3 regions of the Streptomyces sp. CA-210063 genome follow, and region 3 is predicted to be linked to each of the others. Evidence: riboswitches for the same ligand, from Rfam matches in the RefSeq annotation. Region 3 holds a riboswitch; each other region holds the start of a gene.

Region 1 (10,106 bases), 2.5 Mb from region 3:
ACGCGCTCATACGTTATCCGAACAGCTCAGGCGAGGCTACCGGCGAGTAGTAAACACATGCTCACAAGTGCCCCCGGGGCGCAGGGAGGGCAGCGGAACCCGCCCGGGCCTCAAGCCGGCACTCACGCCACGGACCAGGCGATTCCGTCCAGAATGTCGTGTTCGCTCACCACGACCTCCGCCGCCCCGATCCGCTCCATGATCGACAGGAGCACGAGCGCACCCGCCGCGATCACGTCCACGCGTCCCGGGTGCATCGACGGGACGGCCTCCCGCTCGGCGTGCGTCGACCGCAGCAGCCACTCGGTGATCTCCCGGACGCGGTCGTACGGGATCCGGGAGTGGTGGATGGCGACCGAGTCGTACGCGGGCAGATCCTGGGCGATCGCGGACAGCGTCGTGACCGAGCCGGCGAGACCGACGAGGGTGTGCGCCTCCCGCAGGGGAACCCCCTGCTCGGCGAGGTCCAGCGCGGCCTCGATGTCGGCGCGGATCGCGGCGATCTGCTCCGGCCCGGGCGGGTCGACGACGACCCCGTCCCGTACGAGGTGCCGCTCGGTCAGCCGTACGCAGCCGATGTCCACGGAGCGGGCGCCGGCCACCTGGTCGTCGCCGACGACGAACTCGGTCGAGCCGCCGCCGATGTCCACGACCAGATACGGCTTGGCGAGGTCGGCGCGCCCCTTCAGTTCCTTGGTCGCGCCCGTGAAGGAGAACTCGGCCTCCTGGTCGCCGGAGATCACCTCGGGCTCGACGCCGAGGATGTCGAGCACCCCGCGGACGAACTCGCCCCGGTTCTCGGCGTCGCGGGAGGCCGAGGTCGCCACGAAGCGGATCCGCTCGGCGCCGTGCTCCTTGATGACCGCCGCGTACTCCCGGCAGGCCGCGAAGGTCCGCTCCAGCGCCTCGGGGGCCAGCCGGCCCGTACGGTCGACGCCCTGGCCGAGCCGGACGATGATCATCCGCCGGTCCAGCTCGACGAGTTCACCCGTGGCCGGGTCCGCGTCGGCGACGAGGAGCCGGATGGAGTTCGTACCGCAGTCGACGGCGGCGACCCGGGTCACTTGCCGGCCTCCTTCGCGGGCTCCGGCGCGGGCACCACGCACGGGCCCTTCGCCCACCACTCCGGCAGCATCTCGATCGCCTCGTCGCCCAGCGGGTTGACGCCGGGGCCCGCGGCCAGCGAGTGGCCCACGAGGACGTGCAGGCACTTCACGCGGTCCGGCATGCCCCCCGCGCTCGGGAAGCCCTCCAGGACCTCGATCGCGTCGCGGCGGGCGATGTAGTCCTCGTGCGCGGCCCGGTACGCGGCGGCCAGCTCGGGGTCCGTCGCCAGCCGCTCCGTCATCTCCTTCATCACGCCGTTCGCCTCCAGCGTGCCGATCGCGGAGGCGGCGCGCGGGCACGTCAGGTAGTACGTCGTGGGGAAGGGCGTCCCGTCCGGCAGGCGCGGGGCCGTCTCGACGACGTCCGGCTGCCCGCACGGGCACCGGTGCGCGATCGCGCGCAGCCCGCGCGGCGGGCGTCCGAGCTGCTGCTGGAAGGCCTCGACGTCGGCGTCGGTGGGCTCGGTGCGCGGGGTGGGCGGCGGGGGCGTCTGCATGCCTGTAAGTAAATCTCTCTAGAGCTCTGGTCGGTTCACTGGTCGGCGGCGTCGGCCTTGTCGACCCCGTCCCAGACATTGGTGTACCAGGGGCGGTCGGCCGCCCCCTGCGTCGTACGGGACTGCTTCGCCGCGTCCGGGTCGATCATCGTGTAGCCGGTCTCCCCCGGCATCACATAGTGCAGCCGCTCCCGGATGCGCTGCTCGGCGTACGCGTCGTCCTGCCAGCGCGCCTTGAGGTCGCGCAACTCCTCGACCCGCTCGCGCGCCTCCTCGCGCTGCCGCTGCATGTCGGCGATCTCGGCGCGCTGGGAGACGTACTGCCTTATGGGATAGGCGAGCGCCACGATCAGCGAGCAGAGGACGAGGGCGAGCAGGGCGGCCCGGCCGGTCAGCCGGGAGCGGCGGGCCTGGCGCTTGGTCTGGGAGCGGTAGACCCGGGCCGCCGTCTGCTCACCGAGCAGCTTCAGCCGGGTCGCGGTGGAGAAACGGTCCCGGTCCCGGTCCTTCACGGCCATGTCCCGCTTCCCCTTCTTCCGCTGCCTTCTCCTGCGTGCACGTGCGTACGTCCCCGCACACGGTACGGGACCGAGTACGGGGACGTACGTACGACGCTTCCTACTTGCCGTCCTGCTGGTGCGGCGGCGGTGTCAGCCCTTGAAGCGCGGGAAGGCGCTGCGGCCGGCGTACACCGCGGCGTCGTCGAGGATCTCCTCGATGCGCAGCAACTGGTTGTACTTGGCGACGCGGTCCGAGCGGGCCGGGGCGCCGGTCTTGATCTGACCGCAGTTCACGGCGACGGCGAGGTCCGCGATGGTGACGTCCTCGGTCTCGCCGGAGCGGTGGGACATCATGCACTTGAAGCCGTTGCGCTGGGCCATCTCGACGGCGTCCAGGGTCTCGGTCAGCGAGCCGATCTGGTTGACCTTGACGAGCAGGGCGTTGGCGGCACCCTCCTCGATACCGCGGGCCAGGCGCTCGGGGTTGGTGACGAAGAGGTCGTCGCCGACGATCTGGACCTTGTCGCCCAGCTTGTCGGTGATGATCTTCCAGCCGTCCCAGTCGTCCTCGTACAGCGGGTCCTCGATGGAGACCAGCGGGTACGCGGAGACGAGCTCCTCGTAGTACTCGGTCATCTCGGCGGCCGAGCGGGACTTGCCCTCGAACTCGTAACTGCCGTCCTTGTAGAACTCGGACGCGGCGACGTCGAGCGCGAGCGCGATCTGCTCACCGGGGACGTAACCGGCCTGCTTGATGGCCTCGACGATGAGGTCGAGGGCGGCGCGGTTGGACTCCAGGTTCGGGGCGAAGCCGCCCTCGTCGCCGAGGCCGGTGGACAGGCCCTTGGTCTTCAGCACCTTCTTGAGGGTGTGGTAGACCTCGGCGCCCCAGCGCAGGGCCTCGGAGAAGGACTCCGCGCCGATCGGGGCGATCATGAACTCCTGGATGTCCACGTTGGAGTCGGCGTGCGAGCCGCCGTTCAGGATGTTCATCATCGGAACGGGCAGCAGGTGCGCGTTCGGGCCGCCCAGGTAGCGGAAGAGCGGCAGGTCGCTGGCCTCGGAGGCGGCGTGGGCGACGGCGAGGGAGACGCCGAGGATGGCGTTGGCGCCGAGGGAGCCCTTGTTGTCGGTGGCGTCCAGGTCGAACATCGCCTGGTCGATCAGACGCTGCTCGGTGGCGTCGTAGCCGACGAGCTCCGGGCCGATCTGCTCGATCACGGCGAGGACGGCCTTCTCGACACCCTTGCCGAGGTAGCGGTTGGGGTCGCCGTCACGGAGCTCGATGGCTTCGAAGGCACCCGTGGAGGCGCCGGACGGAACGGCGGCACGACCCGTGCTGCCGTCGTCGAGGCCGACCTCGACCTCGACCGTGGGATTGCCTCGGGAGTCCAGGATTTCCCGGGCTACGACGACGTCGATGGACGGCACGAGCATCTCCTTCTTGGGATGTGACGCGATGGCGACTAGAGCCTAACCGCCCCGGAGCCGTCGACACCCGACCGACCGCCCCATGGGCAGACAGACGGTATCCATTGTTCCCATCCGGAACAAAGCGGGGGTGAACACGAGAAGTGAACAGGAGGGGTGAACAGGAGGGGTGAACAGGAGGGGTGAACAGGAGGAGTGAGCAGGAAAGGGGGCCCCGCGGGAAAGACAAAACCCCGCCCCGGTGCGTACGGGGGAATGCGCACCGGGGCGGGGAGCTCGTGGGGACGGGGGGACGGCCCTCACGAGGCCTTCACTATGGAGGACACGGATGTGAGCGGGCTGTGGTTCAGCTGGGGAGCGGCCATTTTTCGGCCCAGCTCAGCCCGGCCACACCCGGTCCGGCCATGCCGGGTCAGCTCAGGTGGAGCTGCTGGCCCGGGAAGATGAAGTCGGCGTCGTCGATGATGTCCTTGTTCAGCTCGAAGAGCTTCTCCCAGCCACCCTCGACGTTCTCCTTCTCGGCGATGGCGCTGAGGGTGTCGCCGCTGACGACCTTGTACTCGCCGTCGCCCTTCTTGACCTTCTTGCCGGTCGGGGTCTCGACGGTGGCGCGCTCGGAGGAGCGGGAGGCGCGGGTCTCCTGGGTGCTCTCCTGGGTGCTCTCCTGCGAGGAGCCGGAGTTCGAGTTGCCGCTGGAGGCGGCGGCGCCGTCGTACGAGGCGCTGGACAGGCCGGTGCCGCAGACCGGCCAGGCACCCTTGCCCTGGCCCGCGAGGACCTTCTCGGCTGTCGCGATCTGCTGGGCCTTGCTCGCCTGGTCGGCGGTGGAGGCGTACTGCGTACCGCCGTAGGCGGCCCAGGTGGAGGCCGAGAACTGCAGGCCGCCGTAGTAGCCGTTGCCGGTGTTGATGGACCAGTTACCACCGGACTCGCACTGGGCGACGGCGTCCCACTCGGAAGCGGTGGCGGCGGAGGCGCTGCCGGCGACCATCAGCGGGGCGGCGATCGCGGCGGCACCGGTGACACCGGCGACGGCGATGGCGCGAGCAGCCTTGGACGGGCGGCGGTGCTTGCCCTTGCTGGAAAACAGCATGGAGAGATCCCCTCACCGACGCCTGCGAGGTGAGCTGTCGGGTTCGGGCCGGTTGAGTTGCCCGGCCACTCCTCCGTGGGAGGCGTGGCTTCACCCCAAGCCGCTCCGTCAACTGCCCGGTGCGGCACTTACCTTGGGTCCCCCGCTCCTGCCTACGGCGCTTGACGCGACGACTGTTCCATGCGGCCGTTGGCAGGATTCGGCGTACCGACCGCAGGGGCCCGCTGTGGCGAGCGGTCACGACCGTAAACACGTGATTCGCCGAATATCAAAGACGATCAGGGGGTCTGTGATTCATCTCCCACCGAGATCAAATCCGACATTCAGGGGCGAACCCCGACCCGAACTCCCGCTACTTTTCGCCCGTTTCGACGCCGACTTCAAGGGTCTGACCGGGAAGGATGAGGTCCGGGTCAGTTCCGACCGTGCCCTCGTTCTCGGCGTAGAGCTCCCGCCACCCGCCGTCCAGCCCGAGCGAGTTCGCGATGCCCGTCAGGCTGTCGCCCGCCCGGACGGTGTACGAGCCGTCCACGGCCTCGCGCGCCGCGTCGCCACCGCGGGATGCGTGACGGCCGGAGGACGAGGAGTCGGCACGGGAGCCGGTACGGGAGTCGCCGGCCGCGTCCGCGTCGGCATCGGTGCTTTCGTCGGCGCTGGTGCCGCGGTGGCGGCCGGTGCCGTTCTCGGTGTCCTCGGCGGCGGAAGAGTCATCACTCTGCCCCGAGTTGTCCGAGTTGTCGTTCTCGGAGTCGTCAGTGGAGGAGCTGTCGGACCCCTTCGAGGTGTCGCTGCCGGAACCGGTGGAGTCATCCGAGTCGATGTCGGCCTTGGTGGAGCCTTCGATGACATTCGCGGACGAGTCCGATGATTCAGATGAGTCAGTCGAACGGGATGAATCAGACGTACCGGATGTATCGGATGATCCGGATGAACTGTCCGAGTTCGACGAACCGTCCGCGGCGCCGGTGTCCACGTCGGCGGAACCGGAGTCACCGGCGAGGTTGTGGAGCACTCCGCAGACGGACCAGACACCGACGCCCTGGTCGGCGAGCACCTTCTCGGCGATCGCTATCTGCTGCGAACGGCTGGCCTGGTCGGCGCTCGTCGCATAGTCGAGGCCGCCGTACTTCTCCCAGTTCGCCTGGGTCAGCTGGAGGCCGCCATAACGCCCGTTGCCGGTGTCCGCGCTCCACGAGCCGCCGCTCTCGCACTCCGCCACCTGGTCCCAGGTGGTTCCGCTGGCCGCGCTCGCGCCGGTGGCGCCGAGGAGTGGGATGGCGATGGCCGAGCCGGTCACTCCGGCCGCGACGAGGAGGGCCGGAGCCTGACGGGGGCGACGGTGACGACCGTTCCCGGAGAGCATGCGGTTGCCTTTCACGCGACAGCAGGGGCCTGTGCGACGGGTGTGGTGGCCCTTCGCACTGACGTGTGAACGTATCGGCAGTCGATCAGTTGTCACAAGTTAATGCAGCGCAGATCACGTGAAGATCACAGAGCTGAGAGAGTGTCATCTCCTGGCGCGGAATGGGGTACTGCTACGGGCCGCTCACAGACCACTCACGGGCTGCTTCCGCGCGACGAATTCCACCGGAAGCGTGCGCAATCCCCGCATGATGAGCCCTCCGCGCCACCTCAAATCGGCCGAATCCACGGCGAGTCGTAGATCGGGGAGGCGGGTGAGGAGCGTCGCCAGCGCGGTCTGGCCTTCGAGGCGGGCGAGGGGGGCGCCGAGACAGTAGTGGATGCCGTGGCCGTAACCGAGGTGCTGGTTGTCGCGGCGGGAGAGGTCGAGGGTGTCGGGGTCGTCGAAACGGGCCGGGTCGCGGTCGGCCGCGGCGAGTACGACGAGGACGGGGTCGCCGGGGGCGATGTCCTCCCCGCCGATCGTGAGGGGCTGCGTGGCGAAGCGCCAGGTGGCGAGTTCGACGGGGCCGTCGTAGCGGAGGAGTTCCTCGACGCCGGTTTCGAGCAGCGCGGTCTCCTCGGCGGCGAGGGATGCCTGGAGGCGGGCGCGCTGTTCGGGGTGGGTGAGAAGGGCGTACGTGCCGTTCCCGATGAGGTTGACGGTCGTCTCGAACCCGGCGAACAGCAGGATGAACGCCATCGCCGCGGCCTCGTTCTCGGTGAGGTGCTCACCGTGGTCGGAGGCGCGGATGAGCCCGGAGATGAGGTCCTCGCCGGGGGTGGGAGCGTCGGGCAGCGCCTCGCGCTTGCGGTGGATGAGTTCGGCGAGGTAGCCGCGCATCTTCTTGACCGACCGCGCGACGCCGCCGCGCGGCCCGCCCCCGTGCCGGATCATCATGCCCGCCCAGTCCCGGAAGTCGTCCTGGTCCTCGCGGGGGACGCCGAGCAGGTCGCAGATGGCGTAGATGGGGAGCGGGAAGGCGAAGTCGTGGATGAGGTCGGCTTCGCCCTGGTCCGCGAACTGGTCGATGAGGTGGTCGGTGAGTTCCTGGACACGGGGGGCGAACTCGGCGACCCGGCGGGGCGTGAACGCCTTGGAGACGAGGCGGCGGAGGCGGGTGTGGTCCGGCGGGTCGATGTTGAGCAGATGCGTCATCAACTCGGCCTTGCGCTCACCGGGGATACCGGTCTTGCCCTTGGCGTGGGCCGGCTCGTCGTGATGTGCGGGGTTCTTGGAGAGGCGTCCGTCGGCGAGGGCCTGCTTGGCGTCGGCGTAGCGCGTGACCAGCCAGGCTTCCACGCCGCTGGGGAGTTTCGTGCGGTGCACGGGGGCGTGTTCGCGGAGCCAGGCGTAGGCGGGGTAGGGGTCGGTGGCGAATTCCCAGGTGAAGAGAGCGGGGGCCGGGGGCGGGGCGGGGGGCTGGTTGGTCACTCGTCGACGGTAGCGGGCGCGTCTTTCCGCGGTGCGGGCAGTTCGCCCAGCCGGATCTTCGCGAAGTAGTGACCTTGCCGGGCGGCTTCATGGAACAACCGCCCTGCTTCTTCCAGCGCTTCCTCCCCTTCCATGTGCTTTGCCAGCGCGTACGCGGCCCAGCCTCCTTCCTCCTCCTGCGCCATGGCCTCGCGAAGGAGCCTCTCTCCCTCCTCGACGGCACCAGTGCGCAGGAGAAGAGTTGCCAGATTCCGGCGCGCGTTGAGATGGCCGGTCTTCATGGCCTCGCGATACATCTGCTGCGCCGCGTCCAGATCGCCCGACACCTGGAAAACGAGGGCGAGGCCGTACAGCGCGGCCGGGTCCTCAAGGGCGACACCACGCCGGAACCAGAGCTTCGCGTCGTCCATGTTGCGCCGGTAGAACATCAGCCGGCCGAGGCTGGTCGCGACTTCTTCCCGACCCGCGTCAAACGCCCTGACGTACCACCCGAGGGCTTGGTTCGTCTTTCCGCTACCGACGAGCAGGTCACCCAGACGGTGCGCCGCCTCGGCGTCACCGCTCTCGGCCGCCCTCCACAACCACCGCTCCGCACGCTCCCGGTGCAACCGCCCCGTCTCGCGTGCCGCGCTGACGCTTCCGCTCTCCGCCGCGGCCTCCAGATACGGCAGCGCCGCCGGCTCGTCGCCGCTGTCCAGCAGATGCCTCGCCCAGGCTTCGGCCGCCCGTGGGTGTCCCCCCTCGGCCGCCCGGCGCAGCAGTTCCTCGCTCTCACCGCCCCCGACGCGGTCCGCGAAGGCGAACATCAGCTCTACGTCCCCCGCCTCCAACCGCTGGTGCAGCGCCGCACGGGCCGCCTCCAGGACGGCGTCCCGGTCGATCCGCGCCCCGGCCTGCGCCTCGTCGAGAAGCAGCCACCACACCCCGTCCGGGACGGGGTCCAGATCCTCCGACCGCAGCGCCTCCGCCACCAGCGCGCCGTACGCCCGCCACGTGCCGGCCTCCTCCCCGGCCAGGAGGAGTCCCGACACCCCGAACATGCGTGTCGTCGCCCACGCGAGGGCGTCCTCGAACGACTCGCGCTCCTCCGTCCCGTACTGCTCCTGGACCCGTCTGAGCAGGTCGGCCGGTACGGCGCCCGTCACGCCGCATCGTGCCAGGTCCACCGCCGCCCTCACCAACAGCTGTCCACGCGGATGCTCGTCCCTCGTCCCTTCTCGCCGCCACTCGTCGAACAGCAGGTGGCCGACCGCGAAGTACGAGGCGGCGCCCTCCTTGCCGCTCCACATGTAGGCCGGGTAGGCGCGCGGGTCGTCGAGGTGCGACAGCCGCCGTAGCTCGGCGTCGGTCCACTCGCGGGGCAGTCGTACCGTGCGGGCCGTGGCCACAACACGGTCGCCGGGGGCGGTCCGCGTCCGGCGGCGGTAGTACTCGTCGGGGCGCATGGTGCCGAGCACGATCGCCCCGAGGCCGGTGAGCTTGCGCAACAGCCTCGGCTCCAGGCCGCCCTCACCGAGGTGATCGGTCAACTCGTCCAGCGAGATCACGTACTTGCCGGGCCTGCCCTGCAACGCGGCGAGCAGGTCGCGCAGGTCCTCGCCGTGATGGGGCGCGTAGAACACATAGCCGTCCAGCGACCGCACGCCCTGCCACGCCGTGTACGACTTGCCCACGTACCGCTCCCCCAGGATCAGCACCAGGCCGCTGTGCGCGAGCTTGGCCCGCAGGTCCTCGTCGCAGTCGCGGGGGACGTACGGCGGTATGTCGGGCTGCCCGGGTATGTGCAGTGTCGCGCTGACGCCGAGCTCCCAGGGCTCGACATCGGCCACCGGCCGCCAGTCGGCCGGGGCAGGAACGGTGCCGTAGTAGTTGTTCTCCGTGTGGTTGTTCTCCCGGGCGACGACCTTGTCGTGGAATTCGGCGTCCCGGAAGTCGTAGTGGTCACCGGTGTACTGAGGCCCTGTCGAGGCCGTGGCGATGTAGCCGGCCTGGATGACGGAGCCGTCTGAGGTTCCGCCCGAGACGGTGTTGACCGTGGCGCCGTCGCCGGTGACGGCCATGCCTATGCTGCCCCCGGCAGCGACCGACCTGCTGCCGCCGGCCTCCACGGAGCGCTCTTCACCCGTCTCGTCTTCCGACTCCCGCTCCACACAAGCCCCCACGCGTCGCAACCAGTCGTAAGGACAACGGTACTAAGCGTCCAGCCCCTCAGCAGCACGCACCGCGTCCCGGTACGCCCGGGCCGCGGCCCGCAGCGCCGCCTCGGGGTCGACTCCGGCCGCCTCGGCTCGTACCGCCATCGCCAGGAGTTCGTAGCCGGGGCCCTCGCCGACCGGCAGCGGGACGTCCAGGCCCGCCGTACGCACCCGGGACGCGAGCTTCGAGGCCAGGGCGAGGCCCGGTTGGCCGAGGGGTATGCCCTCGGTCACCGACTCGCGCCGCTTCTCCACGGCCTTCGTGCGGAGCCAGTGTTCCTTGACCTCCTCCGGGGTCGTGGCCGTGGCGTCGCCGAAGACATGGGGGTGGCGGTGGATGAGCTTGGTGACGATGCCGGCGGCTACGTCGTCGATGGAGAAGGGCGTGTCGGGGTCGTCCTCGGCGATGCGGGCGTGGAAGACGACCTGGAGGAGGACGTCGCCCAGT
Region 2 (10,106 bases), 2.9 Mb from region 3:
CTCGGCGATCGCGGAGCGCAGCACCTCGGTCATGGAGACGGGGTTGCTCCACTGGCGGCGGGAGACGGCGCCGCCGAGGACGGCGAGGTTCTCGGCGTGGCGGCGGATGCGGGTGGCGAGGTGGTCGACGTGGAAGAGGCCCTTGAGGAGGTCCGGGTCCTCGATCTCGTTCTCCAGGTCGTCCAGGATCGAGATCTCGCGCTGCACCAGGGACTGGAGCCGCCGCGCCAGGTTCACGAAGACTTCGAGCTTCTGTTCGCTGCCCGCGTGGCTGGAGAGCTGGGAGGCCTGGACGACGGCGGTGACGGCCCTGTCGTGGGCGCGGGCCAGGTCGGCGGTGAGCAGTTCGAAGTCGTCGGCGTCCGCGGCGGGCTTGGCGCGCGGTCCTCGCGCGGGCGGCTGGTCGCCGCGCCGGAGCGCGTCGACGAGCGCGCGCAGGTCGTCCTCGCTCTTGGTGCTGACCTGGCGGAGGGCGGCCAGGCGTTCGCGTACGGACTTGGCGGTGCGGCCGGCGGCCACGGCGGCGATCACGATGCCGGCGAGGGCCACCAGAGCGGTTCCACCGAGTACCGCCCACAGGGTGAGGCTGAAGCGGGCTCCGCCGGCCCGGACGGTGAAGAGCACGGCGGCGCAGGCGCTGAGGGCCACGGCGGTGGGGGGCAGGACCGCGAGGCGCAGCAGCTGTGGCCGTATGTGGATCTCGGGCAGCGAGGGGACGGCGCGGGTGGCCGATCGCCCGTGCCGCCCGCCCTCACGGCGGTCTGCGCGTGCGGCCGGTGCGCGAAGGTGAGACATCAGCGTCCTCGTACTGGTCCGTCTGGGGTGTGGGGGGGGTGCCGCGGCTGGGCGACTTGGGCATGCGCCATCGCGTGTCGGTCGTGAGAGTCGAAGAATTCGGCCCAGCGTCGTCCGACGGCAACTCACAGTAGTCGCCAACGCGTCACGTGCGGTGCGCAGTTGACAAAGACCTCCGGAATGCGTCCCGCTCTGGTATGAGGGTTCGTACGACAGGCCGATAATTCTTCGGACGCATGTTCCTGTCGGATTCTTTTTACGGCCGAATTTTGATCAGAGCTGCTCAGAACGGGTCGATAACAAACGGCCGGGGCCGGAGAGCAATGTGCTCTCCGGCCCCGGCCGTCAATCCAGAAATCACCCTGTCGGGAGAATTCTCGACCTGTTTACGGTGTCGGTCACCACCGAGGGCGTCAACTCACCGCCAACAGGTCCGTCAGCTCTCCGCCAACAGGTCCGTCAGCTCTCCGCCACCAGGTCCAGTTGCTCGCCCACCGGCGGCCACGCGGCCCAGCCGCCGACCGGCTGCTGGGAGACGGCACGCCACCAGGGGTTCACCGGCGGTGTGTTCTTCGGCTCGAACGGCTCCCCCGGCTGCGGCGCGGCCATCGTCACCCCCGCGCCGTGCGTGGCCCACATCATGCGCTCGCCCGGCTCGGCCCAGGCGTGCATCGCCAGGTTGAACGTCGCCCAGTGGATCGGCATCATCACGCCGCCGAGCCCGCCGCCCTGGAGGTCGAGGTGGGTCTGCAGCCCCTCCTCGGGAGTCATATGGATGTCGGGCCAGAACTCCGAATAGGCACCGACCTGGATCATGGTGATGTCGAACGGGCCGTGCTCGGCGCCGATGTCCTGGAAGCCCTCGAAATACCCGGTGTCGCCGCTGTGGTAGATCCGGTGCTCGTCGCCGGCGACGACCCAGGAGGCCCACAGCGTGTGCTGGGTGTTGCGCAGGCCACGCCCGCAGAAGTGCCGGGCGGGGGTGGCGGTCAGGGTGAGTCCGCCGATCTTCGTCGCCTCCTGCCAGTCCAGCTCACGGATGCGGTCCGCGGAGACGCCCCAGTGCTCCAGATGGGCGCCCACACCGAGGGGGACGGCGAAGACCGTGTCCGTGCCGGCCAGCTCCTTGATCGTGGGCATGTCCAGGTGGTCGTAGTGGTCGTGCGAGATGACGACGACGTCGAGCGGGCCGAGCGCGGCCAGCGGCACCGGGACGGGGTGCAGCCGCTTGGGCCCGGCGAAGGCGAACGGGGAGCAGCGCTCGCCCCAGACGGGGTCGAAGAGCACCCGGTGCCCGTCGATCTCGGCGAGCACACTGGAGTGCCCCATCCAAGTGATCCGCAGACCGCTCGCCGGGGGCCTGGCCAGGTCGGCGAGGGTCGTGGAGTGAACGGGAATCAGCCCGGCCGGGGCACGTCTGACGCGCTCGTCCTTGCGGAAGTAGCTCTTCGCCATCGCCGCCGCGGCGCTGCCGGAGGGGCGGACCTGGGCGCCCACGGGGTTCACGAAGACCCCGTTCGCGAAGTGCGGGGATCTACGGATCCGCTCCAGCCGGGCACCGCTCGGGTCCGCGCCGAAGGCGGCGGGCCGCGCTGCGCGCAGCCCCGAGCTCAGAGAACGGGATCCGGAACCGGACACGGCACCTCCTGGTGGATTCGCTCAGGCATCCCATTATGGTCCGCCCCTCTGACAGCGCCGGTCCAACCCGTCACTGCGCGATGCAATACTGACCAACTATTCAGTTGATCCATTTGTTCCCCCACCTTCGCCCTCTCCCCCTCTCCACACTTCCTCCCCAATCCGCTGCCTCAGGCCACCCCGAGGAGTCCCATGACCGCCCCCTTCATGTCGCTGACCTGGATCGACCACGTCACGGGTCAGCGGGGCTTCCTCGTCGTGGACCGGCTGGTGCGCGGTGTCTCCAGCGGCGGACTGCGGATGAGGCCGGGCTGCACGCTCGACGAGGTGGCCGGACTCGCCCGTGGCATGACCATGAAGGAAGCGCTGCACTACGACCCCGAGGGCCGCTACATCCCGCTCGGCGGCGCCAAGGGCGGCATCGACTGCGACCCCCGGGACCCGCAGGCGTACGGCGTCCTGGTGCGCTACCTCCGCGCGATGCGCCCGTACATCGAGACGTTCTGGACGACCGGCGAGGACCTCGGACTCACCCAGGACCTGGTGGACCGGGCGGCCACCGAGGCGGGCCTCGTATCGACGATCCAGGCCGTCTACCCCCTCCTGGACGACGAGCGGACGGCCCGCCAACGGCTCACGGACGCCTTCCAGGTCCAGGTGGACGGCATCGGCCTGGACGAGCTGGTCGGCGGCTGCGGAGTCGCCGAGTCGGTCCTCACGGCCCTGGACCGGGCCGGGTTGCCGTACGCCGGGACACGGGTCGCCGTGCAGGGCCTGGGCACCATGGGCGGAGCCACCGCCCGCTTCCTCGCGCGCGCCGGGCTCACGATCGTCGCCGTCGCCGACATCAAGGGCACCATCACCAACCCCGCCGGCCTGGACGTCGAGGCACTGCTCGCCGCCCGCGACACATACGGCACGGTCGACCGCTCAGTCCTCCGTCCGGACGACCACGAGGCTCCCGGCGACATCTGGCTCGCCACCGACGTGGACGTCCTCGTCCCCGCGGCCGTCTCGTACACGATCGACACCGCCAACCAACAGCACATCACCGCCCGGCTGATCGTGGAGGCGGCCAACATGCCCGTTCTGCCGGAAGCCGAGGAACTGCTCGCCGCGCGCCGGGTCACCGTTCTGCCGGACGTCGTGGTCAACTCCGCCACGAACGCCTGGTGGTGGTGGACCCTGTTCGGCGACATCGGCCCCACCGCCGACGCGGCGTTCACCCACACCCGCCGCTCCATGCGCGCCCTGGTCGACCTGATGCTCTCCCGCGCCGAGACCGACGGCACGACCCCCCGGGCGGCCGCCCACGCCGTCGTCGCCGACCGGCTGCCGGTGATCGCGGAACGGTTCGGCTGGTACCGCTGACGGCTTCCGGCCCGGTCCGGGGTGGCTCGAGGACCACAGTGGTCACCGGCGGGCGTAGGTAGGGTTGCCGCGTGGGCAGGGTGCGGTTGAGTGTGGCCGAGCGGCGTGAAGAGCTGCTCCGCGCCGCCATCGAGCAGATCGAGGAGCGGGGCGTCGCGGCGGTGCGGATCGCCGACGTGGCCGCCGTCCTCGGGGTGAGCAACGCCCTGGTGCTCTACCACTTCTCGACCAAGGAACGACTGGTCGCCGAGGCGTTCCGGTACGCGGCCGAGGACGACCTCGCCCACCTGGGCAAGCTGCTGGGCCGCCGCACGACCGCACTGCGCCGGCTCAGAACAGCCGTCCGCTGGTACGCCCCCACCGGCCAGGCGAAGGGCTGGCGGCTCTGGATCGAGGGCTGGGCGGTGTCCCTGCGCGAACCCGCCCTCCGCGAGGTCACCCGCGACCTGGACACACAGTGGAAGGCCGCACTCACCGAGGTCATCGAAGCCGGTGTGGCGGCCGCCGAGTTCCACTGCCCGGACCCACCGGCGACAGCCCTGCGTCTCACCGCCCTCCTGGACGGCCTGGCCGTACAGATGACGGCCTACCACGGAGCCGTCTCCCGCGCCCGCGCCCAGGAGTGGGCCGACGAGGCCCTGGCCCGCGAACTGGGCCTGGACCGCGAAGCCCTGACAGCAGCGACTCGCTGAGCCGGACAAACAGCCACCCGCCCGCATGCATGCCACGACTGCGTACCGCCCGCAAGACGGCGGAAGTTGGCCGTGCCGGTGCGTCGAGCCCGTCGCACACAGCGGCCCGGGGAACTCCACACCGTCGGATCCCGGGCCGCAGGGCACCCGGCGACGGGCTGACGCACCGGCACGGCCCCGGCCCCAGACGACCCCGCAGGCGCCCCACCGTCCGCGGCGGCTCAGCTCAAGCCACCGACTCGATCCGCATCTTGATGTCGTCCGGCGACAGATGCCCCTTCGCCGACACATGGTCCCCGGAGGACTCCCCGCGCAGCCGCCGCCCGATCCACGGCACCAGATACTCCCGCGCCCACTGGATGTTGTCGCGACGCATCTCGAACGTGCCGCGCGGCGGCAGCGGAGGCCACGGCTGGTCGGGATCGGCCGGGATGTCGACGCCGAGCACCTGTCCGGCACGCAGCGCGACCCGGGTGTGCCCCTCGGGCGAGAGATGCAGCCGGTCGCCGTCCCAGGCCCGCCGGTCCTGGATGGTCTTGAGGGACCACAGGTCCAGTACGGGGCAGCCGTACCGGTCGGCGATGGCCCGCACATGCCCGTTGTACGTGGCGATCTTGCCACGCAGATGCCGGAGCACAGGCACATCGCGCGTATCGAACCCGGTGGTCACCATGACGGTGCCGATGGCCGAGGTGAGCGTCGAGACCGCCCGCTCGAAGCGCTCGGCGACCTCGTCGGGGTCGGTGCCGGGCCGGATGATGTCGTTGCCGCCCGCGCAGAAGGAAATGAGATCCGGCGCGAGCTCCAGCGCGCGCGGCACCTGGTCCTCGACGACCTGGTCGAGGAGTTTCCCGCGCACGGCGAGGTTGGTGTAGTCGAAGTCGCCCTCTGGCACCCGGTCCGCGAGAAGCACCGCGAACCGGTCGGCCCAGCCGACGAACCGCCCATCGGGCCCGGGGTCGCCGACGCCCTCGGTGAAGCTGTCCCCCACCGCCACGTACGACCCGATCATTGATCTGCTGTCATTCGAATCGTCTGCCACATCGGCCCATGATTCACCTTCCGATGTGACCTACGCGACCGTAATAAGGGGTTGACGGACGGTGAGATAGACCACGTGTCAAGTATTGGTCAACCCGGAATACAGCAGGTCGGGATGGGGACCCACCGCCACCCCGACCCCTTCGACCACTCAGCGGCCACCGACCGATCTCCACACCCGGAAGCCCTCGATCCGGAAGTGACTCCACGTGGTCCGGAAGGCGAAATGCCCACCCGTGTACGGGTCGGGATCGGCGTAGTCGAACACGAGCCGCCCGTTGTTCCACCACCGCACGGTGGACCCGTCCGAGACGATCCGCACACGATTCGGCTCGTTCGCGACGAGCAGCGGCTCGGTGTAGTCGTAGATCAGCGGCCGAACGCCCGCCTCACCGACGTACCGGCGCAGCCGCGTCGTGGTGTTGTAGTTGGCCCCGTAGCCGGAGTAGTACGTCTTCAGATAGTCGTACTCGGCAAGCGCACCGCCGCGCGGAGTGGCGAAGAGATCGTCGGGCGACCGCACGTCGACGGCGTTCCAGAAGTTGTTGAGATCGGAGACCCGATCATTGACGCCACCCTCGGAGACCGGGGTGGCCGTGTACTCGATGACGTACGGCCCTTCCAGCCTCCGCTTGAACCACACCGTCGCCCCGGCCGGCACATCCACCTCCAGCACCCCACGCGAGGCCGTGACCGCACCGCCCTTCTCCAACTCCACGGCCCACTGCCCGAGTCCGTGCCGGAAGTCGTCCGCCGCGATCAGCCGACCGCGGCGGGGACGCGGGGACGCACTCGTGCTCGACCTCGCGTTCGCGACCGTGGCCGGGGCGAATGCCGCGAGAGCGGCACCGGCCGCGAGGACTCCGAAGGCTCTGCGAGTGGTCATGACGCTCCTTCTGTTCGCTTGCGGATCACTGTGTCCTCACCGTCGCACGACTGTCGAGACTTCGATCCACGAAGCGGTACTTGAGATGGGAGGCGAGGGGTGTCCGAGGAGCGCGGGCACCACATGCAACTGCAGCTCGTCGATGAGCCCCTCCTCGAGGTACGGCCGTACCGTGCTCGCCCCGCCCGCGATGTCGGCGCTCCTGTCCCCGGCGGCGGCCTTCGCCTGGGCGAGGGCGCTGTGGATGCCGTCGGTGACGAAGGTGAAGGTGGTGCCGCCCCCCTTGACTCGGGACAGGCGCATTCGGCATCGGCGACCCGCGCAGTGGTCGTCGGCCGACGACGAAGGCCGGACCCCGGGGATCATGGGGTCCGGCCTACGTGGAACGGCGGTGCGTCAGACGCTGACGCCCTTCGACCGCAGGTACGCCAGCGGGTCGATGTCCGCACCGTAATTGGGGGTGGTGCGGATCTCGAAGTGCAGGTGCGGCCCGGTGACGTTGCCGGTCGCGCCGGAGAGGCCGATCTGCTGGCCGCCGCTCACGGACTGGCCCGCGGAGACGGAGATCGAGGACAGATGGGCGTACTGGGCGTAGTAGCCGTCGGCGAGCTTGATGACGACCTGGTTGCCGTACGCGCCGCCCCAGTCGGCGGAGACGACGGTGCCCGCGCCCACGGCCTTGAGGCTGGTCCCGGTCGGGGCCACGAAGTCGACGCCGGTGTGGTAGCCGCTGGACCACATGCTGCCGGCGGTCTTGTACGCGGTGCCGACGGTGGCGCCCTGGATGGGCACGCTGAAGCCTGAGCTGTTGGACGACGAGGACTGGCCGCTCGACGTGGAGGTCGACGCCTGGGTGTCCTTCGCCTCCGTCGTCTCCTTCGCCGAGGAGTCGGAGGACTTCGACGACTGGGAGGGCTTCGAGGACTGCGACGACTGGGTCTTCGTCGACGACTCCGGTGTACCGCTCGACGCGGCCCGGGCGCCGATGCTGAGCTTGAGGCCCGGGTGGATGAGCGACGGGTCGGAGCCGATCGCCGCACGGTTGTCCGAGTAGAGCCGCTTCCAGCCGCCCTCGACGTCCTGCTCGTCCGCGATCTTCGCGAGGTAGTCGCCGACCTTCACCGAGTAGGTCTTGGCCGCCGCCTTCTTGGTGGCGGTCCTCTCCGCCTGCGCGGCCTTCTCGGCCTGCTCCATCCGCGCGCTCGCCTCGGCCGTGGCCTTCTCGGCGGCGATCGTGGCCGTCTTCTCCGAAACACCGGAAACGGCGGCCGTCGGGGTCGCGGCATGAGCGCCTGCGGCTCCGATCAGCGGCAGTGCGAGCGCCGCGCCCCCGGTCCCTGCGGCGGCGATGGAGCGGGTGAAACGCTGGGACTTCGGACGGCGGTGCTTACCCTTCGCGGGCATGGGCGAATTCCTCTCCGGCGCCTGCGAGGTGAGCTGTCGGGTGCGGACTGGAGATGCCCGGCCGTGCTTGCGCACGGCTTAACCCCTAGCCGTTCCGGAGACCGGAACAGGCGGTAATTCCTGTGGGTCCCCCGCTCCTGCCGTGGATCAGGTCGGTACGCGGCTCCGGTCGGCGGCAGGATTGGGCGTCCGTCCGGATTGACGCCGAACGTAAGCGACTTGTGCCCACAGAGACAACCATTGGGACTTCCTGTGCGTCTTCCTCCCTGATCCTTACATCAATTCATGATTACGCTCCGTAAAAGACCGTCCTTCGGCATTTTGCAACCGCCCTGGAAACACATACGAATTACGTGAACATGACGGCAACGGAACGTCACGAATATGACGCTGCTCACCCACCTACGGCCCAGTAGGCTTTATTCCGGGGCTTGTTGGAATTACAGCTCTATTTCGGACAGTTCACTCAAGTGCGACGCAGGCGGATAACTGTCGCATCGAAGTCACCGCGCAGCCCCGTCCGCAGCCCGTGATGCAACAGCACCGCACCTCGGTGCATTTCGCCCGTTTCGCGGCACTCATACGTTTCTGCCGGGTCGAGGCCTCGCAGCCGGAGCGGCGCGAGCGGCTCGCCGTAATGCTGGGCCTGGAGCCAGGCCAGGACGACGACCTCGTCGCCATGGACGTACTGCACGGCGCTCAGCCCTCCCGTCGGCGGCCTCAGCCGATAGAGGTCGCCGCGCTGCACGACCGGCCGGATCTCCTTGTACAGCTCCACCCAGTCCCGCGCCTCGGCCAGCTCCTCCTCGGTCCACTCGGTGAGGTCGCCGCCGACGCCGAGCACCCCCGCCATGGCACTGACGAAGCGGAAGCGCAGCGAGCTGACCCGGCCGTTGAGCTGATTGTTCGGGCTGTCGGTGACCCAGGCGGCCATGATCCGGGCCGGGTGGACCTGACTGAAGCCGTGCTGGATGGCGAGCCGGTCGAGCGGGTCGGTGTTGTCCGAGGTCCACACCTGGTCCGTCCGCGCCATCACCCCGAGGTCGATACGACCGCCGCCGCCCGAGCAGGACTCGAACGCCACCCCCGGGTGCGCGGCCCGCAGCCGGTCCAGCAAGGCGTAGAAAGCGTGCACGTGCTCGACCCACAGCTTCTGCGGGTACGGCTCACCGGGCCAGCCGGCATCCGTGAAGCAGCGGTTGAAGTCCCACTTCACATAGTCGATCGGCGCGCTGGAGAGGAGCCCGTTCAACTGCTCCCAGAGATATTCCTGAACATCCTCGCGCGCGAGATTGAGTACGAGCTGATTGCGCAGCTCCGTCCGCTTTCGTCCCGGTTGGAACTGGGCCCATTCGGGGTGCGACCGGTACAACTCGCTGTCCGGATTGACCATCTCGGGCTCGACCCAGATACCGAACTGCATACCGAGGGCGTGCACATAGTCGGCGAGCGGCGTCAGCCCCTTCGGGAAGCGGTCGGGGTTGGGGGTCCAGTCACCGAGCCCGGCCCGGTCACTGGTGCGCGTCCCGAACCAGCCGTCGTCCACCACGAACAGCTCGACCCCCATGGCCGCCGCCCGCCGCGCGAGCGTCCCCTGCTGCTCCTCCGAGATGTCGAACTCGGTGGCTTCCCAGGAGTTGAAGAGCACCGGCCGGTCCTGATCCGCGTCCGGGATGACGTACGTCCGCTGGTACGTGTGCCAGGCGCGGCTCGCCCCGCCGAAGCCGCCGTCGCTCCACAGGCCGGCGAAGAGCGGCGTGGTGAACGTCTCGCCCGTCTCCAGCCGCAGCAGACCGGACTCGTCGTATCCGGCGCCCCCGGTGATCTGCACGCGCGCGTCCGGGAGTTGGGCGACCGCGATCCGCCAGGACCCCGACCAGCCGAGGGCGCAGCCGTAGACCTCGCCGCGCTCCTCGGTGGCGTCGGTGTCGAGGGCGACCCAGGGCAGATGCTGGTGCCCGGTGTGGCCGCGCCGACTGCCGATGACCTTCTCGCCGTAGGTGAGGTCCCCGCGCACGAGCCGGGACTCGGCCGCCCATCGCCCGTGCAGCTGGGACAGCCGCCAGGCCTCCTCGCGCCGCGGCAGCGTCCAGGTCGCCGAGTCGGCCCGCAGCAGCTCCACCGCCGGTCCTTCATTGGCGAGGGTCACCCAGCGCTCGATCACGTCGTCGCGCATCCGGTAGTGCAGGGTGATGCCGAGGCCGTCGTCGGTGAACCGCAGCCGCAGCTCGTCGCCGTCGGCCTCGTACTCCTGGAAGGTCCACTCGGTGCCGCGCCGC
Region 3 (10,106 bases):
CCCTGCCGACCCGGTCCGTCCGGCTCCCCGGCGCCCGCGTATCGCGTGGTTCAGGAACGCCACCGCCCCCGCGAGACCCAGCCCGCCGACGACGAGCGGTATCACCACGAACCACGGTGTCTCCCAGGCATCACCCGCGTCGCCGAGATACACGACACCGGCGGCGGTGAGGAAGAGGCCGGCGACGAGCTTCCCCGGCCGGAACTCATGCCGCAGCACGGGCCACCTCCGCCTGTCCGAGACCGACTTCGAGGTCGATGGTGATCGCGCCGCCGCTGTCCGAGCCCTTCGCCGGGGGCAGTGTCAGCCGATCGCTCCTGTCCGGTGCCACGTCCACGTCCTCCTTGTCGTCACCCGGCAACTGGATGTCACCCAGGCCCACTTCGATGTCGAGCCGCACGGTGACGTCCGGCGGAACCACCACCTTCACCTTGCCCGCGCCCACCTCCACGCTTGTGGCCAGCGTCTCCCCCTTCGCGACGTCCACCTTGGACAGGTCCAGCGTGCCCACACCGGTCCCCAGCTCGTACCGGGCCGCCACACTCTCCGTGCTCCGCGGGGTCCACTCCGTACGGACCCAGTCGGTGGTGATGTTCGCCGGGAGCGCCGCCGTGCACGCCAGGAGTCCCGCCGTGACCACCGCCAGGAAGATCGACCCCGCTCCCGTACGGCCGAGGAAGGCGCTCAGGGCTATGCCCAGGCCGAACACGGTCAGCGCGCAGGCCAGACCGGTCTGCATGCTGGCGGCGAGTGTGCGGTCCTCCCAGGTCGCGCCGGTACCGACGGCGCCGGCGAGCAGCGCCAGCAGGAAGACCCAGCCACCTGTCCAGCGCGGCCCACGTGGCTTCGGCGGGCGCGCGGTGCGTATGTCCTGGCGGGAGGTCGGTACCCCCCGGGCGATGTTGACGGCCGCCGCCATGTCCCGGTCGCGGGGCTCCCCCGGCCCCCACAGATAGCCCGTGCCGCCCACATACGTCCCGTCCTTGACTATCGGGTCGCGCCACCAGGAGGGGTAGGCGGTGGCCACGGGCGGCGCCTGGGCCTCCGGCGGGGCGTCGGCCACGGCGTGCGCGGCGAGCGGATCGGGGTCGGGGGCGCCACGGTGCTGCGACCAGTACCCCGCGCCGGCCAGGAGCAGGGAGACGACCACGGAGAAGGTCAGCACGGTGGTGTTGCTCAGCAGGGTGAGGAAGACGCCGCAGCCGACCAGCGCGAAGAGCACGGCGGCCAGGGCATGGCCGTCGACCCGGCCGGTCAGCAGCTTGCGTACCTCGTTCTCCTCCTCGTCGTCGTACGGGACGAAGAGCCAGGCGAAGCCGTAGAAGATGAGGCCGAAGCCGCCGGTCGCGGAGAGCACCGCGAGCACCACCCGGAAGATCACCGGGTCCATGTCGCACTGCCGCCCGAGCCCCGCACAGACACCGCCCAGCATTTTGTACCGCCGGTCACGGCGGAACCTGTGCGGAGCGGCGGGGGCGCCCGCCGGATCGCCGGGGGCGGGCGGGCCCGCAGCCCCGGCCGGGTCGGCGGTGGCCGCTTGATCCGTTCCCGCGCCCGCGTCCTCGTGTGCGCGCGGCTCCTTGACCGTGCCCGGTGGGGGCGCGGCGTCCTGCGGCTCGGCGGGGGGCCGCCGGGAGTGCGGACCCGAGCCGGGGCCCTGCTCCGCTGCCGCGTGCTGGTGATCCGTCATGCGTCCATCGTGACCGCCGAGCCGGTCCGATGGCAGTCGGGATGACCCTGGTCGAACCCTGATATCCGCCCGAGGGATGTGTTCGATCATGGCTTGGCCGAAGATCAGGGGCGTCTCGGGGGTCGACCCTGATGCCTCGTTCCGCCGTGCGTGTGAACATCGATGGCATGCCGGAAGCCGCAGCACTGCCAGTCGACACTCCGCGGCCCCCGCGCAAGCTCTACCGCAGCAGCGACGGACGCTGGCTCGGAGGCGTGGCGCGAGGGCTCGCCGGACATCTCGGGCTGCCCGTGACCTGGGTGCGGCTCGTGTTCGCCGGTCTCTTCCTGGCGGACGGCCTCGGCGCGCTGGTGTACGCGGCGTTCTGGTTCTTCGTGCCGCTCGGTGTGGGCGGCGTCGACAACCAGCGGCCCCCGGCCATCGCCACCGAGACCTCCCCCGACGGCCGCCGCAGGCTAGTGGCCCGCAAGCCCGACCGCGGCCAGATAGTCGCCCTCCTCCTCATGGTCGTCGTGGCCATGGTCTTCGTCGGCAATGTGGACCTCGGAGAGGCCACCCGGGCGTATCTCTGGCCGACCGTGCTCGTCGCGGCCGGCGTCGCCCTGGTCTGGCGCCAGGCGGACAACGCGCGGCGGGCCCGCTGGGCCGAGGTCGGCCGCCGTCGGCGCACGATCACACTGCTCCGCTCCGTCGCGGGTGTCCTGCTGGTCACCGCGGGCGTCTCCGGGATATTCGTCCTGCAGGGCTCCGCCGCCCACCTCGGCTCGGTGCTGCAGGCCGCGCTCGCGGTCCTCGTCGGTATAACGCTGCTGGCCGGCCCGTATCTCGTCCGTATGACCCAGGACCTCTCCGAGGAGCGCCTGATGCGCATCCGCGCCCAGGAGCGGGCGGAGGTCGCGGCCCACGTCCACGACTCGGTGCTGCACACGCTGACGCTGATACAGCGCAACGCGGACAACCCGAACGAGGTCCGCCGCCTCGCCCGCGCCCAGGAGCGAGACCTGCGTAACTGGCTGTACAAACCCGAGGGCACCGGAAAGGACGAGGAGGACGAGCCCCACACGCTCGCCGAGGCCGTGCGACGCAACGCGGCCGAGGTCGAGGACAAGCACGGCGTTCCCCTAGAGGTGGTCGTCGTCGGCGACTGCCCCCTCGACGAGGGACTGACCGCGCAGATGCAGGCCGCACGCGAGGCGATGGTGAACGCCGCCAAGTACGGTGGCGAGGGCGGCGCCGTACAGGTCTTCGCCGAGGTCGAGGGAAGGACGGTCTTCGTGTCCGTCCGCGACCGCGGTCCCGGCTTCGACCTCGACGCGATACCCGCCGACCGCATGGGCGTCAGAGAATCGATCATCGGCCGCATGGAGCGCAACGGGGGTACGGCACGGCTTCGCGCCGTACCGGACGGCGGCACGGAGGTCGAGCTGGAGATGGAGAGGGCGGAGACGACGTCATGAGTGACGCGAACGGGGCGAACGACCTTGCCGCACAGGGCGGTTCGGGCACTGATCCGGGCGAGGACCAGGGAGGCCCGGTCGCGCGGGGCACCGGGGCGGCCGAAGGCGGGCCCAACGAGTCCGACCGGTCCGACCACCCCCATGAGCCCAACCAGGCCGCTGCGACCGGGAATTCCGGTGCGACCGCTGCCACTGGGGATCCCGCCGGTACCGGGACCTCCGCGACCGGTGCCACCGGGGCGGGTGTCTCCGGGCCCGGGCGGCATGTCCGGGTCGTGCTGGTGGACGATCACCGGATGTTCCGTACGGGAGTGAGGGCAGAGATCGGGCAGACGGACCGTACGGGCGTGGAGGTCGTCGGAGAGGCGCCCGACGTCGACCAGGCGGTTTCGGTGATCACGAGCACACGGCCCGAGGTGGTGCTCCTCGACGTCCATCTGCCCGGTGGCGGTGGCGTCGAAGTTCTTCGCCGCTGTTCGGCGTTGATGGCGGACGCCGAACAGCCCGTCCGCTTCCTCGCCCTGTCCGTGTCGGACGCGGCGGAGGACGTGATCGGTGTGATCCGGGGCGGTGCGCGCGGCTATGTCACCAAGACGATCACCGGCACCGACCTCGTCGACTCCATCTTCCGGGTCCAGGACGGCGACGCGGTCTTCTCCCCACGCCTGGCCGGCTTCGTCCTCGACGCGTTCGCCTCCACCGACGCTCCGCCCGTCGACGAGGACCTCGACCGGCTCACCCAGCGCGAGCGCGAGGTGCTGCGCCTCATCGCCCGCGGCTATGCGTACAAGGAGATCGCCAAACAGCTCTACATCTCGGTGAAGACGGTGGAGTCCCATGTCTCCGCCGTACTGAGGAAGTTGCAGCTCTCCAACCGCCACGAGCTGACGAGATGGGCGACGGCACGGCGCCTGGTGTGAGGGCGGCGACTGCCCACCCGACACAAGAACGCCGGTTCTCCCGAAAGGCCGACGCAACGACTGAGACACGCAAACACCACCGGGGGCCGGGCGCCCCTGCCCGGAAGCAAGGGTGACCCATCTCGACCGGCTCAAGCAGCCCCGCTCAGGCCACCCGTGTGGCCCCCGCGTACGGCATCTCGTCGAGCGGTGCCACGCGGACCGGGGCCGACGGGTTCGGGGCGTGGACCATCTGGCCGTTGCCGACATAGATGCCCACGTGGCTGATGCCGGAGTAGAAGAAGACGAGGTCGCCGGGGCGGAGTTCGGAGCGGGCGACGCGGCGGCCGGAGTTGATCTGGGAGTAGGTGGTGCGGGGGAGCGAGATGCCGGCGGCGCGGTAGGCGGCCTGGGTGAGGCCGGAACAGTCGAAGGCGTTGGGGCCGGTGGCGCCCCAGACGTAGGGGCTGCCGAGCTTGGAGTAGGCGTAGGAGACGGCCGCCGCGGCGCGGGAGTTGGGGGCATCGGCGGTGGCGGAGGCAGGTGACACCGGGCCGGTGAGGTTGCGCCGGGACGAGGCCGAGGAGCGCGAGGCGTGTCCCGTGGCTCCGCCCGCGGTGTCGAACCGTGCCCGGTCCTCGGCGGTGAGCCGGCCGAGCAGCTGCCGCGCGCCGGTCAGCTTCGAGGTGACGGTCTTCTTGTGCCGCTTCAGCTCCGTCTGCCGGGACTTGAGGGTGCCCAGTTCGACGCGGGCGGCTCCGCGCAGCCGTTCGATGTCCAGCAGTTGCTTCCGTACGCTCGACACGTCGGCCGCCTGGCGGCTGCCGACCCGCTCGGCGAGGGCGGCGCCGTCCAGGTATTCGTCCGGATCGGCGGAGAGGGCGAGCTGCCAGGAGGGGTCCATGCCCCCGCGGCGGTACTGTGCCGCGGCCAGCGAACCGAGTTCGTCCCGCGCGGAGTTGAGCCGGTCGGTGCGGCGGGCGGCCTGGTCGCGCAGCTCTTCGAGGTTCTCCTGGGCCTGGTCGGCCTTCTCCTTCGCGCCGTTGTACTTCTCGGTGGCGACCTCGGCCTCTTGGTACAGCTTGTCCACCTTCGCCTTGACCTGTTCAGGCGTGAGCTGTGGATCGGCGTGCCCGGTGCCGTCGAAACCGGTCGCGGTCGCCGCGCCCGCGAGGGCGAACGTCGCGGCGGTGCGGACCGTATGGCCGCCGAGTGAGCGCTGTCTGGGCTTGCGGTGCGCTGCCACGTGGACTCCACGTCCTCTCCGTACGACCGCCGTCCGCAGTACGAACATCGTCTGTCCGTACAGGACCGCCTGGGGGAGCGGTTACGCGTCCGGCGGCGGCCCGCACAGGGGGAGCGGGACGCCGCCGGACCTTTCTCGGCGGTGGTGTCCGACTGCCGCCCCTGGCCCGGGCGGCGGTGGGGAGCCGGTCACCTGCTGGAGGACGGTAAACCTGGCCGTGTCGGCCCCGTACCGGGTTGTGCGGAAGTGGCGTGCACCGACCGCGAGGTGACCGTATGTGACCGTGATCCCGTCCTGGCGCCGCCGACTTCACGCTGTGCGATGACCGATGCGGCGATTTCGGACCGGGTGGAGGTGTGGCGGTGCTATGGAGCGCATATATGCAAGATCGTTAAGGCGTCGCCGGACGCCCCGAAGGCCACTTTCAGCGCCCCCGGTGGCCGCCCCGGTGCCCGCCCCGGTGCCCGACGGAAAACGGTCCTCTCATTAGGCTCCGCGCATGGACGTACTCATCCACCTCTTCGTCGCCCTCCACATCATCGGCATCGCCTCCCTCCTCGGCGGCTTCCTCACCCAGCTGAAGGCCATGGGCCAGGGCGCGGCCCGCTTCGTCCCGGCCATGCTCCACGGCGCCCTCACCATGCTCATCACCGGCGTGATCCTCGTCGGCCTCAACCAGGCCGACGACCAGCCCGTCAACAACATCAAGATCGGCATCAAGCTGGCGCTGCTGATCGTGATCCTGGGGCTGGTGTATGTGAAGCGGGACGAGGAGACGGTGGAGAAGCCGCTGTTCGGGCTGGTGGGCGCACTGACCACCGCGAACGTCTTCATCGCGGTGCTCTGGACCTGAGTTCTCCGCGCTCTGGCAGGACCCGGGCGACCCGTCGCCTACGCCGGTCGCACCACGCTGTGGATCGACGACTCGCCGTCGTAGAACACCGACTCCTCGCGGACGTACGCCCCCGGCTTCGGGGCGTGGATCATCATGCCGTTGCCGATGTAGAGGCCGACGTGGCCGATGTTGTCGTAGAAGAAGATCAGGTCGCCGGGCCTGGCGTTGGTGAGGGGGACGGTGGTGCCGGCGTTGACCTGGTCGTAGGTGGTGCGGGGGAGGTCGACGCCGGCGGCCTTCCAGGCGGCCTGGGTGAGGCCGGAGCAGTCGTAGGAGCCGGGGCCGGTGGCGCCCCAGACGTACGGCTTGCCGATCTGCGCGCGGGCGAAGGTGAGGGCCTTGGCGGCCTTCGAGGCGTAGGTGGAGTCCTCGGCCGGGGCGGACGTCTCGGTGGTACCGGTGGACGTCTCCGTTCCGGTGGAGGCCTCCTCCTGGGTGCTCTGGGCCCCCTGGGTCTCCTGCGCCGCGGCCTGCCGACGCGCCAGCTCCTCCGCCTTGCGCTCGGCCTCCTCCTGCTCGCGCTGTTCGATCGCGGCGAGCCGGACCCGCTCCTCGGCGGTGAGGGTGGAGAGCAGTTCGCGGGCCTCGGCCAGCTTCGCCTGGACCTTGGCCTTGCTGGTCTTGAGGGCGTTCTGCGACTCGGTGAGCTGTTCGAGGCTGTCGCTCGCCGCCCGGCGCTGCTCCGTCGCCTCGGCCTGCTGGGTGATGTACCCGTCGACGGCTTCCTTCTGACGGCCCGTCAACCGGTCCATCAGCTGGTTCTGGTCGAAGTAGTCCTGCGGGCTGTCCGCCAGGAGCAGTGACGCTCCGTCGGGGGCCGCCGCGCCCGTGCGGTACTGGGCGGCCGCGAACGAACCCAGTTGCTCCCGCGCCTCGTTGAGTTTGTCCGTGCGCTGGGCGACGTCGTCGAGAAGGGTGTCGACCCTCTTCTTCTGCTTGGTCGCCTTCTCCTTGGCCGAGTTGTAGTTCTCGGTCGCCGTCCCGGCCTGACGGTAGAGGTCGTCGACCTTCTTCTCGACTTCCTCCAGGCTCGGCTTGTCGTCGGTCGACGGGGCGGCGTTGGCCGTCTGGGAGAGCAGGGCCACGGAGGTGAGGGCGGCCGTGGCGAGTGCGGGGGTGCGTATGCCCGCGCGCGTTCGGACGGCCGGACGCGGCTTGCGGTGCGGCGCCATGGTTCGGCGTCTCCTTCCGTTGTCCGCCTACCGAGTTAGCTGTCGGGTTCGGGCGCAAGCTTCGGAAGGTTTGCCCTACGACCCTCGCCGCGTACGGCGGCCGGATCGATTCACCCCAGAGGTCGGTGGGTCCCCGGCTCCGGCTGCCTCGGGAGGCGTACCGGACTCGGCGGAGGCCGTGCGGCCCGGCGACGTTCGCCGGTTGGGTCGTACGGCCTGAGAAAACGCTAGCCAACTCGTGTGGCCCCTGTGAAGGTTGATGTTCGATATGCCCGATACGTTTTCGTGACCTTAGCCTCTCGGACGCGATAGGTGGTACGTTCGATCGCTCACCGTCGTGAGGTGGGTACGGCGAGTGGCGGATGTGGACTTTCCGGGGTGGCCCACCGCTGTCAGTGGGGGCGCCTAGACTCGGAGAGCGATGAGCAGCCTCTTTGACGACAGCTTCCTGGCGGACCTCCAGGCCCCCCGCGGCCATGCGGAGGAACCCCCGCCGCCGCCCGAGGACGATCACGTACCGGAGCCGCTTCCGGACGATCTGTTCGGCGGGAAGTTCGACGCGCCCCCGGACCGGGACGAGTACTACCGCGGCGGCGCCCCCCGCCCCGCCCTCGACGCGGCGGCGCTCCTGGACGGGCTGAACGAGAACCAGCGCGCGGCCGTGGTGCACGCCGGCTCGCCCCTGCTCATCGTGGCCGGTGCCGGCTCCGGCAAGACCCGTGTGCTCACCCACCGCATCGCCTATCTGCTGGGCGAGCGGCATGTCCATCCGGGCCAGATCCTCGCGATCACCTTCACCAACAAGGCCGCAGGCGAGATGAAGGAGCGCGTCGAGCAGCTCGTCGGCCCGCGCGCGAACGCGATGTGGGTGATGACCTTCCACAGCGCCTGCGTACGGATCCTGCGCCGGGAGTCCAAGAAGCTCGGCTTCACGTCGAGTTTTTCCATCTACGACGCCGCCGACAGCAAGCGGCTGATGGCGCTTGTCTGCCGGGATCTGGACCTCGACCCCAAGCGCTTCCCGCCCAAGTCCTTCAGCGCCAAGATCTCGAACCTGAAGAACGAGCTGATCGACGAGGAGGACTTCGCCGCCCAGGCCACCGACGGCTTCGAGAAGACCCTCGCCCAGGCCTACGCGCTCTACCAGTCCCGCCTCCGCGAGGCGAACGCGCTCGACTTCGACGACCTGATCATGACGACGGTCAATCTGCTGCGCGCCTTCCCGGATGTCGCCGAGCACTACCGCCGCCGCTTCCGCCATGTCCTCGTCGACGAGTACCAGGACACCAACCACGCGCAGTATTCCCTGGTCAGAGAGCTGGTCGGCAGCTCCGAGCACCCCGTGGACGTACCGCCCAGCGAGTACGACCTACCACCCGCCGAGCTGTGCGTCGTGGGTGACGCCGACCAGTCGATCTACGCCTTCCGCGGCGCGACCATCCGCAACATCCTCCAGTTCGAGGAGGACTACGCGGACGCGACGACGATCCTGCTGGAGCAGAACTACCGCTCCACCCAGACCATCCTGAGCGCCGCCAACGCCGTCATCGAGCGCAACGAGTCCCGCCGCCCCAAGAACCTGTGGACCAACGCGGGCGCGGGCGCGCAGATCACCGGGTATGTCGCCGACACCGAGCACGACGAGGCCCAGTTCGTCGCCGACGAGATAGACCGACTGACGGACGCGGGCGAGGCGAAGGCCGGAGACGTCGCCGTCTTCTACCGTACGAACGCCCAGTCCCGTGTCTTCGAGGAGATCTTCATCCGCGTCGGCCTGCCCTACAAGGTCGTCGGCGGCGTCCGCTTCTACGAGCGCAAGGAGGTCCGGGACGTCCTCGCGTATCTGCGCGTCCTGGCCAACCCGGAGGACTCCGTCCCGCTGCGCCGCATCCTCAACGTGCCGAAGCGCGGCATCGGCGACCGCGCCGAAGCGATGATCGACGCCCTTTCGCAGCGCGAGAAGATCAGCTTCCCACAGGCGCTCAAGCGCGTCGACGAGGCGTACGGCATGGCGGCCCGGTCGACGAACGCCGTCAAGCGGTTCAACACGCTGATGGAGGACCTGCGGACCGTCGTCGAGTCCGGCGCCGGGCCGGCGACCATCCTGGAGGCGGTCCTCGAACGCACCGGCTATCTGGCCGAGTTGCAGGCGTCCACGGATCCGCAGGACGAGACCCGCATCGAGAACCTTCAGGAACTCGCCGCCGTCGCCCTGGAGTTCGAGCAGGAGTCCGGGGCTGCGGAAGGCGAGGGCGAGGCGGCGGCTGCGACGCCCGTCGGGCTACCCGCCTTCCTGGAGCGGGTGGCCCTGGTCGCCGACTCCGACCAGATCCCGGACGAGGAGGAGGACGGCTCGGGCGTCATCACGCTCATGACCCTCCACACCGCCAAGGGCCTGGAGTTCCCGGTCGTCTTCCTGACCGGCATGGAGGACGGCGTCTTCCCGCACATGCGCGCCCTCGGCCAGACCAAGGAGCTGGAGGAGGAGCGCCGCCTCGCGTACGTCGGCATCACCCGCGCGCGCGAACGGCTCTACCTCACCCGGTCGTCGCTGCGCAGCGCCTGGGGCCAGCCCTCCTACAACCCGCCGTCCCGCTTCCTGGAAGAGATCCCGGCCACCCACCTGCAGTGGAAGCGCAAGGGAGCCTCCGCGCCGGTGTCCTCGGGCCCGGCCGCCGGCATCGCGTCCTCGCTGTCGTCCTCGCGCTCCCGGTCCTCCGCCTCGGGCGCGTCCGGCTTCGCGACCC

What was found. Region 3 has a riboswitch for cyclic di-AMP ahead of JIX56_RS16730 (C40 family peptidase). Riboswitches for the same ligand answer to the same signal wherever they lie in the genome.
Region 1: it holds a riboswitch for cyclic di-AMP, as region 3 does, so the genes downstream of both, JIX56_RS27935 (LysM peptidoglycan-binding domain-containing protein) here and JIX56_RS16730 (C40 family peptidase) in region 3, are expected to answer to the same signal.
Region 2: it holds a riboswitch for cyclic di-AMP, as region 3 does, so the genes downstream of both, JIX56_RS04580 (M23 family metallopeptidase) here and JIX56_RS16730 (C40 family peptidase) in region 3, are expected to answer to the same signal.

Annotation. Positions count from the first base shown of each region.
Region 1 covers NZ_CP102512.1:6,365,088-6,375,193, reverse strand. The annotation lists gene JIX56_RS27955 (Ppx/GppA phosphatase family protein) at 123-1,064, opposite strand; gene JIX56_RS27950 (DUF501 domain-containing protein) at 1,061-1,603, opposite strand; gene JIX56_RS27945 (FtsB family cell division protein) at 1,639-2,121, opposite strand; gene eno (phosphopyruvate hydratase) at 2,254-3,540, opposite strand; gene JIX56_RS27935 (LysM peptidoglycan-binding domain-containing protein) at 3,947-4,627, opposite strand; cyclic di-AMP (ydaO/yuaA leader) riboswitch at 4,632-4,797, opposite strand; gene JIX56_RS27930 (LysM peptidoglycan-binding domain-containing protein) at 4,980-5,990, opposite strand; gene JIX56_RS27925 (cytochrome P450 family protein) at 6,174-7,463, opposite strand; gene JIX56_RS27920 (tetratricopeptide repeat protein) at 7,460-9,613, opposite strand; gene JIX56_RS27915 (nucleoside triphosphate pyrophosphohydrolase) at 9,656-10,106, opposite strand, start outside.
Region 2 covers NZ_CP102512.1:1,040,036-1,050,141, forward strand. The annotation lists gene JIX56_RS04545 (ATP-binding protein) at 1-795, opposite strand, end outside; gene JIX56_RS04550 (MBL fold metallo-hydrolase) at 1,255-2,433, opposite strand; gene JIX56_RS04555 (Glu/Leu/Phe/Val dehydrogenase dimerization domain-containing protein) at 2,626-3,804, shown strand; gene JIX56_RS04560 (TetR/AcrR family transcriptional regulator) at 3,876-4,496, shown strand; gene JIX56_RS04565 (SGNH/GDSL hydrolase family protein) at 4,723-5,508, opposite strand; gene JIX56_RS04570 (DUF1080 domain-containing protein) at 5,689-6,423, opposite strand; partial or broken gene JIX56_RS04575 (dihydrofolate reductase family protein) at 6,526-6,729, opposite strand; gene JIX56_RS04580 (M23 family metallopeptidase) at 6,820-7,827, opposite strand; cyclic di-AMP (ydaO/yuaA leader) riboswitch at 7,833-7,991, opposite strand; gene JIX56_RS04585 (alpha-galactosidase) at 8,294-10,106, opposite strand, start outside.
Region 3 covers NZ_CP102512.1:3,910,534-3,920,639, reverse strand. The annotation lists gene JIX56_RS16760 (hypothetical protein) at 1-219, opposite strand, end outside; gene JIX56_RS16755 (PspC domain-containing protein) at 206-1,690, opposite strand; gene JIX56_RS16750 (ATP-binding protein) at 1,858-3,147, shown strand; gene JIX56_RS16745 (LuxR C-terminal-related transcriptional regulator) at 3,144-4,067, shown strand; gene JIX56_RS16740 (C40 family peptidase) at 4,213-5,292, opposite strand; gene JIX56_RS16735 (hypothetical protein) at 5,792-6,145, shown strand; gene JIX56_RS16730 (C40 family peptidase) at 6,184-7,359, opposite strand; cyclic di-AMP (ydaO/yuaA leader) riboswitch at 7,369-7,541, opposite strand; gene pcrA (DNA helicase PcrA) at 7,781-10,106, shown strand, end outside.